DNA from 3 places in the Neobacillus sp. B4I6 genome. Region 3 is predicted to be linked to each of the others. Evidence: riboswitches for the same ligand, from Rfam matches in the RefSeq annotation. Region 3 holds a riboswitch; each other region holds the start of a gene.
The links. Region 3 has a riboswitch for S-adenosylmethionine ahead of QF028_RS32865 (methionine ABC transporter ATP-binding protein). Riboswitches for the same ligand answer to the same signal wherever they lie in the genome.

Region 1 (3,282 bases), 2.4 Mb from region 3:
CGTGATCGAAGAACGGATCTTTACACAGATTGGGAAAAATAAACTGAAAGGGTGGGTATAGAATGTATCGAAGTGAATTTTACGTCTATGACCAAGAGAGGCCTGTGCCAGTTATCATTCGCAATTATTCAAAAGTGGATTTTGACGATCTTATCAAGATTCAATCCGAGTGCTTCCCACCTCCTTTTCCTTCAGAATTATGGTGGAATAAAGAGCAATTAACAAACCATGTGAAAATGTTTCCAGAAGGTGCATTGTGTGTTGAAGTAGATGGTGAATTAGCTGGGTCAATTACCGGCTTAACTATCGACTTTGATCCTAGCGATAAAAACCATTCGTGGGAAGAAATCACTGACCATGGATATATACGGAACAATAATCCAAATGGGAATACCTTGTATATTGTTGATATTAGTGTTCGTCCGAAGTACCGCAAACTAGGGCTTGGTAAATTGATGATGCAGTCTATGTACCATGTTGTGATAGAAAAAGAGTTATATCGATTACTTGGCGGGGGCAGAATGCCAGGATATCATAAAAAAGCTGATATCATGACACCAGGACAATATTTAGATGCAACTATTAAAGGGGAAGTTCAAGATCCTGTTATCACTTTCTTGCTGCATTGTGGTCGTGTGCCAATAGGGATTATTGAAAATTATCTCGAGGATGAAGAATCCTGCAATTATGCTGCATTAATGGAATGGAAAAACCCTTTTAGATGAGTGAGAGGAATGTATCATAATGGAATATATTAGAATAACCAGTATAGAAGACCCTAATTTTAAAAAGCTTCATAACTTAATGGGAGAAATTTTTCCTGCAGAAGAAGTATTAGAATTTGAGCTATGGAAAGAGCCATTAGAAGATCCGAGTATTCGCGTGTTTGTTGCTGTCGATGGAGACGAAGTCACAGGAGCAACTGAATATCGTTATTATCCGGATTGGAATATTGCTATGACAGATTTTACAATCATCAGTAAACCAGGCTTAAGCCTTGGCCGTTTTTTAGCGCAAAACCGTTTAACGGATTTACAACAATTAGCTAAAGAAAATGGTAACGAGCTATTCGGGATGTTTGCAGAAATATACGATCCGTACCGGGTTGAACATCACGAATTTGGTGGAGTAAAGGTTATGGATCCATATGTCCGACGTGAAGTTCTATCCCATATGGGTTATAAACGCATTGATTTTTCATATGTTCATCCTTCCTGGAAAAACAATGGGGAAGCTGTAGCAGGTCTAGATTTATGTTTCATGCCAATTCAAGATGAAGGACTTAATTCACTACCAGCAAACCTGGTAAAGGATTTTCTGACGACATACTATTCAATTCTTTCAAATAAGCCGAAGGAATGGCTCAAAATGATAGATCGACTGGGGAAAAAGGAATTTGTCTCCCTATTACCACTTTAATAAAAAGAAATTTCAAATAATATTGACAACTACCTTGGAATCAACTAGAATTCTCTTTATAACTTTGAAATTTAATGAAAAACTAACTAAATAAAACTCTTATCCAGAGCGGCGGAGGGACTAGGCCCGATGAAGCCCGGCAACCATCAAGGTAATTCTTGAAAAGGTGCTAATTCCTGCAGGTTATTTTTAACCTGACAGATAAGAGGAGGAAATCTACCCTCTTCTTATGAAGAGGGTTTTTTCTTATTTATATGAGATAAAAAACAACCTATTAGTCATGTCTAATATTATTTAAGGGGTGGAGAGCATGTCTGTCATTAAAGTGGCAATTCTAGGCTTTGGTACAGTTGGGGAAGGTGTTTATAGAACAATACAATCCCACGCGGAGGAACTTACTAGTGTTTTAGGGAGAAAAGTAGAAGTGGCTGCAGTACTAATAAAAAATAAGCAAAAAACCAGAGACATAAGAGAAGATGTTTTAATAACTACAGATTTTGCCGAAATTCTTAATCTACCTCAACTTGATGTTGTTGTCGAAGCAATCGTCGACAAAGAACAACCCTTTACTTTTTTAAACCAAGCTATACAAAGTGGTTGCCACATAATCACAGCGAATAAAGAAATGTTTGCACACCATGGGAATGAGCTGCTCGAGTTAGCTGAGAATTATAATGTTTCGGTGGGTTATGAAGCAACAGTTGCGGGTGGTATTCCGATTATTCAAACCTTAAGGCAGTTATTAAATGTTAACCGAGTTCGTCACATCCAAGGAATTCTTAATGGGACATCGAATTTTATCCTAACGGAAATGCGCGAAAAGAAGCAGTCATTTGCTGATGCCCTCATTTTAGCGCAAGAGAAGGGGTATGCTGAAGCGGATCCAACCAACGATGTGGAGGGATTTGATGCTTTTTATAAAACAATGATTCTCAGCAGAATTGCTTTTGGAGAACAACCCAATTGGAAGAATGTCGAGCGTGCGGGCATTACCTCGATTTCAAGAGAGTTAATTGAAACAGCAGAAAAGATGGGATTAAGGTTTAAGCATATTGCTAGCATTAGTAAGACAGGTAGTCAAATTAACGCAGAGGTTAAACCAGTCCTTGTTGGGAAATCTCATCCTTTTTATTCTATTGAAGGCGTAGAAAATGCGGTAAATATTCACTCTGATATTGTTGGTAGTATTACTTTGCAAGGACCAGGAGCTGGGATGTATCCTACTGCAAGTGCTGTTATTGAAGATTTGGTCTATGTCTGTCAAAATCGGTCGTCAAATAAGAGTATCACAAAAACAACAGCAGCATGTGATGGAGAGAAAAAAGGGAACGAAAAAGAATTATGGTTAATTCAAGGCCTCTCAAAGAATTATAATAACCCTTTGATTACATGGGTGGCCCAAGCTTCTGATAAGATAGCAATTATCAAGGCAACCAAGGAAGAAATTGAAAAGTTAATTAATCTGAAAAAGGCAACGTGCTACTTTCAAATTATTGGGGAGTATGATACAGAAATTAAGAATAAAGAAGTAACTTTAGCTGTCCTCTAAAAAGCCATTATTCCCGTGATAGAAGAGCACTTTGGTGCTCTCAGTTTGTCGAGAAAGGGTATTTTTATCGGCAATTTTTTATTCTCAGCATTTAATTATTCATTGTACCTGCTAATGGGCCTGTTGATTTCCGCTCTAGGCACTTCGCTTTCCACGGGCGGTCCGGGGAGCCTGCGTGCCTTCCGCGGAAATCAACAGGGAGGTAATCAACCTAAAGAATTGCAACACACTTTTTCTAGCCTTGCTAAGTGTGTTGCAATCTTTTTCATATTTTGGCAGGCTGCCGTAAGGAGAGCCTGTTCGCTTGCTTTCTT
Region 2 (3,282 bases), 960 kb from region 3:
AGCCTACTCCTCTTTTCTTTAATCTTTGGGTTAAATAATAACTTGCATAGCAAAACAATATAAATGGAATGCCACAATATAAGGCAATTCGTTGTGTAGGGTCAAATGCGATTCCAATACATGAAGCAAGACAAAGGATAAAGGAAGCGATTGGTACCAAAGGATAGAATGGTGTACGATAAACCAAGTCCTTTACGGAATTTCCTTCTTTAATATATTGTCTGCGAAATAAAAACTGTGAAGCACTAATACTCATCCAAACTACCACCACAGCTAGGCCCGAAATGGATACAAGTACGATATACACTGTATCTGGTGCAATAATACTTGAGAACAAAGCTAAACCACCGCCAAACATGCTAAAAATGACTGCATATATTGGAACACCTTGTTTTGTTAATTTTGCAAAAATGGGTGATATCGTATTCTTATCTGCTAGTGACCAAAGCATTCTTGAAGAGGCATAAAGACCTGAGTTTGCAGCAGATAGAATGGCTGTTAATATGACAAAGTTCATAATATCCGCTGCATATGGTACGCCAATTTGTTCAAGAACGGCAACAAAGGGGCTCTCTAATACTCCTGCATCTGAAGTAGGCAATAATGCAGATAATACAACAATCGTTCCTACAAAAAAGATAATCAATCTCCACAATGTAGTACGAATGGCCTTTGGTATCGTTTTTTCCGGGTTTACTGTTTCCCCCGCTGCAATTCCTATTAATTCCGTTCCTGAAAAGGCAAAGTTAACCGCAAGCATTGTCATGACAATCGCAAAAGCACCATTAGGAAATAAACCTGCACTTGTAAAATTAGAGAAGAACGGTGCTGATTGGGAATGAGTCATAGGAAGATAACCTACCATTGCCGCTGCTCCTACAATAATAAACAGAACAATCGCTATTACCTTTATAGACGCAAACCAGAATTCAGATTCAGCGAAAAACTTAACCGTCAGTATATTTAAGACAAAAACCAAAATAGCAAACAGCAAACTCCAAATCCAGACATTAATGGATGGAAACCATCGCTGCATTAATAATCCTGCAGCCGTAAATTCAGAACCTAAAGCAACAGTCCAAGTTAGCCAGTACAACCAAGCAACTGTATACCCAGTCCCTGGTCCAATATATTTAGTCGCATAACTGTGAAAGGCACCAGTTTCAGGCATATGTACGGAAAGCTCTCCTAAACATAGCATGACGAGATAGACCACTAGTGCACCAATCAGATAGGACAGAATGGTCCCAAACGGGCCAGCTTGTTGAATCGTGTAACCCGAACTTAAGAATAATCCTGTTCCAATCACTCCGCCGAGCGATAGCATAACTAAATGCCGTGTTTGCATTTTTCTTTGAAATTTTTGCTTGCTTTTCTTCTCCATCATAGTCTCCTTTTTCCTACATCCAGAAAAAACAAAAAACGCACTCAGATAAATGAGTGCGTTACTGACAAATAATAACGTAGCTCTTATCTCTCAAGGCTTCACACCCGATGGAATTAGCACAGTGTCTTATTGACCTGCTGCTGAGGTTTCATAGGGCCAGTCCCTCCACCTCTCTGGATAAGAAATATTTTTTTAAACTTTATCAATCTATTAAATAATTGTCAATATATTTCTGAGTTTTTTAAAGTTTTAAACAAGTTGTTGCACATCTTCTTTATTAAAAATAAACTCATTTTCCTTAGTTTTCATGTTACCACCTCGAATAGGACTGCTACTCCAACTCCTCCACCACTCCCAATCGCGGCCAGTGCATATTTGATATCCTTTCGTCTTTGTACTTCGTAGAAAAGCCTCGTGATCATAATACTTCCTGAAGCTCCATAAGGATGTCCTAGCGTTAAAGCTCCTCCGCCGACATTTAACTTGTCATAAGAAATGGAAAGTTCTTTTGTACAGGCAACAATCTTAGAGGCGAAAGCTTCGTTTATTTCAATTAGGTCAATGTCCTCAATGGTTAACTGGTTTCTTTTTATTAAGGCTTGAATAGCCGGTATAGGGGCTTCTCCTGGATAATTCGGAAGTACACCTGAGACTTCACTATCCAAAAATCGTAAAATAGGCTGGAATCCATTATTCAATGCCATGTTTTCTTCCATGACAAGTACAGCTGAAGCCCCGTCATGTATCCCACAACTGTTCGCTGCAGTAACCGTCCCGTTCTTTTTAAATATAGGCTTTGCCCTATTTAAAAGTACTTCCATCTTTCTTTTCTTAAAAAGTTCTTCATCTTGGTGGAGATCCCCAATTTGAATGATCTCTTGATTAAAATATCCTTTATCGTAAGCTTCCCAGCTACGTTTATAACTTAATAGCGCATATTCATCCTGCATTTCCTTTGAAATAGCATATTTTCCAGCCACATATTCTGCTGCAACGCCCATATCTGGATCGCCAATTTTTTCAGGAGAAAATCTTGCTCTAGAAGGAAACGGGGAGGTACTCGTACTTTCTACACCACCAGCAATATAACAAAGGCCAGCTCCACCTTGGACAAAGTAACATGCCATTCGAATCGCTTCTAACCCTGCACTACATTGTCGGTCAATGGTGATTCCCGTTACTGAAAGAGGAAGTCCTGCTTCTAACGCAGCAACTCGAGCTACGTTTCCACCTGGTCCAACTACATTTCCCAAAATGATGTCATCTATCCTATCATCCAATCCCTTCGCTAAATGTTGGAGGAGTGGAGCTGCAAGCTCATGTGGCAGAATGTCTCGTAACATTCCACCCGTTTTTCCAATTGGTGTTCGTTTCGCTTTGACAATTACTGCCCTTTTAATCACTGCTCACCTTGCTTTCCAATCGTTTTATAAGCTCAGCACGAGCTATCTTGCCACTCGTTGTATATGGCATTTCAGATAGAAAAAACCACTTACGTGGAATTTTATAAGAAGATAAATGCGTCTTACAAAATCTTTTTAACTCTAATTGGCTACCCTTTCCTTTCACCACCGCAGCAACAACCTGACCCCAATACAAATCTGATAGGCCTATTACAGCAACTTCCTCGACATCTGGATGCAAGGAAATCACTTTTTCAATTTCTTCAGGAAAAATATTAATTCCCCCATATAAAATCATACTTTGTTCACGGCCTACAATATATAAAAAGCCATCCTCGTCAAAATAGCCCATATCATGGACCGTGGCCCATCCCTCTTCATCATGAATTGAATGAATGGTACTTCCCTCATAATCAAAGTACCCATTTATCACAAATTTGCTTCTTACATATATTTTTCCGGTCTCAGTTGGCATTGCTAATTTCTGATCTG
Region 3 (3,282 bases):
AATACTGAAATGGAAGTCATATAAATGGTTTCACGTGTTGCTTCTATTAAATTTTCCCACTTTACCATTTCCATAAAATCAGCCATTACTGATCACCTCCACGCCGACTTGCTGTGAGTGAATATAATCGATGGCTTTCTGTATTTCGCTTGACTGTCCATCCAAGTGAATAAATAATGTTCCGTATGATCCGTTTTGCGTGTGCGAAATTTTCCCTTGAAGAATATTTACGACAACATCGAAATCTCGGATGACGTTTGTGATTAATGGTTGTTCTGCTGCTGCCCCGATGAATGAGAGCTGAACCACTTGTCCATGCGGATAAAGTTCGAGTAGATGTTTGATTGTTTCTATCGTTTCATCCGGTTCCGTTACCTGCTGGACAAATCGCTTTGTAATCGGCTGCTGCGGGTTTTTAAACACATTCAACACCGGACCAAGCTCAACGACTCTTCCGTTTTCCATTACTGCCACCTGGTGGCATATTTTACGGATGACATGCATTTCATGGGTAATCAAAACAATCGTTAAACCAAGCCGTTTATTAATATCCACTAACAAATCCAATATAGAATCTGTTGTTTGCGGGTCAAGTGCGGAGGTTGCTTCATCACAAAGCAGCACTTTTGGATTGTTAGCGAGTGCCCTGGCAATCCCTACCCGTTGCTTTTGTCCACCGCTTAACTGGGATGGATAAGCATTTTCTCTTCCCTCTAGGCCAACTAGTTTAATAAGCTCTTCCACTCTTTTTTTTCTTTGTGGACCATTTACACCTGCAATTTCGAGTGGAAAAGCGATATTTTCACTAACCGTCCTCGACCACAGTAAATTAAAATGCTGAAATATCATGCTGATTTCCTGACGTGCTTTTCGAAGCTCACTGCCTTTAATCTTCGAAATAACGCGGCCAGCTACTGTTACAGTTCCGTCGGTTGGCAGCTCTAATCCATTTAACATTCGGATTAAGGTACTTTTACCAGCACCACTGTATCCAATCACTCCGAATATTTCTCCCTCTTGTATTTCCAGGTTGACATCATCGACGGCTCTTAGCTGACCTTGTTTAGAAGGGAATATCTTCTGGACATTTTTTATTGATATCATTGAATCACCTGCTTCTTATCCAATTTACTTAACATTCTGAAAGATTTGTATTGTAATATACCGCTTATATAATATAGGGTTTGACTTTTTCAACAAAAAGATTCTGTTTTAACAAAATAAAAGCCTTTCTGCGCAGGCAGAAAGGCATCATTAAAAATAATCCTTTCTCCCATCTCCCAAAGCAATCGCTTTGTGTGAATTGGCACCATTTCAATAATAAATATTGACGGTTGCCGGGCTTCATCGGGCACATCCCTCCACCTCTCTTGATAAGAGCATCAAGTAACCTATATTCAATTAAAACGTTAATTTGTTTAAGTAATTATATTACGAAAGTTATCGTATCATGGATAAAAAGGGGTGTCAATGAAAATAACTTCATATTCGGAAAAATAAGTTTTGGTAACTTTTATGCATTTACCTTTAATGAGATTACACCAGTAGCAGCCAAAATAGCTGATTCGAGATCTTCGATTAAATCCTCAACATTCTCGATACCGATTGAAAGGCGAATCAAATCCTCTGTTACACCTGCAGCTTTCAGGCCATCAGCATCTAATTGCTGATGGGTGGTGCTTGCTGGGTGAATAATTAAACTTTTTGCATCGCCAACGTTTGCCACATGCGCCCATAGAGTAATCGAATCGATTAATTTGGCTCCTGCTTCTTTACCGCCTTTAATCCCGAAGACAACCATGGAACCTGCACCTTTTGGCAAGTACTTTTTGGCTAATTCATAATCTGGGTGGGATGGGTGTCCTGGATAAGATACCCATTCCACAGCAGGGTGATTGGTTAGATATTCCACCACTTCTTTTGTATTAGCCACATGCTCCTTCATTCGAACATGCAGTGTTTCAAGTCCAAGGATAAACTGGAAGGAATTTTGCGGACTTAACGCCGGTCCTAAGTCCCGCAGCAATTGGACACGGGCTTTGATAATATAGGCGATCTCACCTAGGGCTTCTGCATAAACCAGGTCATGGTAGCTGGCATCTGGCGTTGTAAAACCAGGGAATCGCGGCGAATTCCAATCGAACTTCCCACCATCGACAATAACTCCACCAGTAGTTGTTCCATTTCCTAAAAGCCATTTGGTGGCAGAATGAATCACAATATCGGCACCATATTCAATTGGCCGGCACAGATATGGAGTGGCAAAGGTGTTATCAATAATTAATGGAACACCTGCTGCATGGGCAATATCGGCGACTTTTTCAATATCAAGTACACGAAGGCTTGGGTTACCAATCGTTTCAGCGAAAACAGCCTTTGTTTTGTCGGTAATAGCCGCACGGAAGTTTTCCGGATTTTCAGGGTCAACAAATTTCACTTTAATCCCGTATTTTGGAAGCGTCACTGCAAAAAGATTATATGTTCCGCCATAGAGATTTGATGCCGATACGATTTCATCGCCAGCTTCAGCAATATTTAAAATGGCGAGGGTAATCGCTGCCATACCGCTAGCAACTGCTAGGGCACCAACGCCGCCTTCCAATAATGCTACTCTTTCTTCAAAAACGGTAGTAGTAGGGTTGTGAATGCGTGTGTATATGTACCCAGGTTCCGCTAAGCTAAATAGGTTTGCCGCATGCTCTGTATTCTTAAATTGATAGGCGTTGTTTTGATAAATCGGAACGGCTCGAGCCCCCGTTACCGGATCCGGAGACAATCCACCATGAACACTCAATGTTTCAAAACGATACTTCTTTTGATTTTCACCCATACTACTTCCTCCTTTTTTGCAATTCAACAAACAAAACCCCCGCTTCATAGAAGAGGGGGGACTCTCTCCTCATCTCTCAGAGCATCTCCGCTCTGCTGGATTTAGCACCGTGTGATTGTGTTATAAACCGGTTGCTGGGCTTCAAAGGGCCAGTCCCTCCGCCACTCTCGATAAGAATGTTTATTGAATTGTCTTTATTATTTGATTATTCACCTAAAACTTTACAGTAAGTTTAATTCCGAGTCAATAGCTCTGATTAGAAATTTGTTATTTTTGGTAAATTTTCCTGTGCCTTTGTCAAATAGAAGACAGATTCTAGTAATAATGTGCTGCGAATTGGAGCGGAAATACGTAATTGGCCGTTATGTTCAAGGGCCCTTAACCGTTCCTTCCCTTCAAGTAGTTGTTTCATTGCCTTAAGGTCACCGCGGATTTCGGATATCGTTCGTGTC

Region 1: it holds a riboswitch for S-adenosylmethionine, as region 3 does, so the genes downstream of both, QF028_RS21370 (homoserine dehydrogenase) here and QF028_RS32865 (methionine ABC transporter ATP-binding protein) in region 3, are expected to answer to the same signal.
Region 2: it holds a riboswitch for S-adenosylmethionine, as region 3 does, so the genes downstream of both, mmuP (S-methylmethionine permease) here and QF028_RS32865 (methionine ABC transporter ATP-binding protein) in region 3, are expected to answer to the same signal.

The regions. Positions count from the first base shown of each region.
Region 1 is NZ_JBNPWB010000002.1:3,875,963-3,879,244, reverse strand. It holds gene QF028_RS21385 (carbon-nitrogen hydrolase family protein) at 1-42, shown strand, start outside; gene QF028_RS21380 (GNAT family N-acetyltransferase) at 63-725, shown strand; gene QF028_RS21375 (GNAT family N-acetyltransferase) at 745-1,419, shown strand; SAM riboswitch class I at 1,516-1,627, shown strand; gene QF028_RS21370 (homoserine dehydrogenase) at 1,730-2,968, shown strand; gene QF028_RS21365 (transposase) at 3,175-3,282, opposite strand, start outside.
Region 2 is NZ_JBNPWB010000002.1:5,273,130-5,276,411, reverse strand. It holds gene mmuP (S-methylmethionine permease) at 1-1,384, opposite strand, end outside; SAM riboswitch class I at 1,468-1,571, opposite strand; gene QF028_RS28295 (acetyl-CoA C-acyltransferase) at 1,693-2,787, opposite strand; gene QF028_RS28290 (AMP-binding protein) at 2,783-3,282, opposite strand, start outside.
Region 3 is NZ_JBNPWB010000002.1:6,232,891-6,236,172, reverse strand. It holds gene QF028_RS32870 (methionine ABC transporter permease) at 1-86, opposite strand, end outside; gene QF028_RS32865 (methionine ABC transporter ATP-binding protein) at 79-1,104, opposite strand; SAM riboswitch class I at 1,271-1,380, opposite strand; gene QF028_RS32860 (O-acetylhomoserine aminocarboxypropyltransferase/cysteine synthase family protein) at 1,514-2,830, opposite strand; SAM riboswitch class I at 2,897-3,007, opposite strand; gene QF028_RS32855 (SCP2 sterol-binding domain-containing protein) at 3,087-3,282, opposite strand, start outside.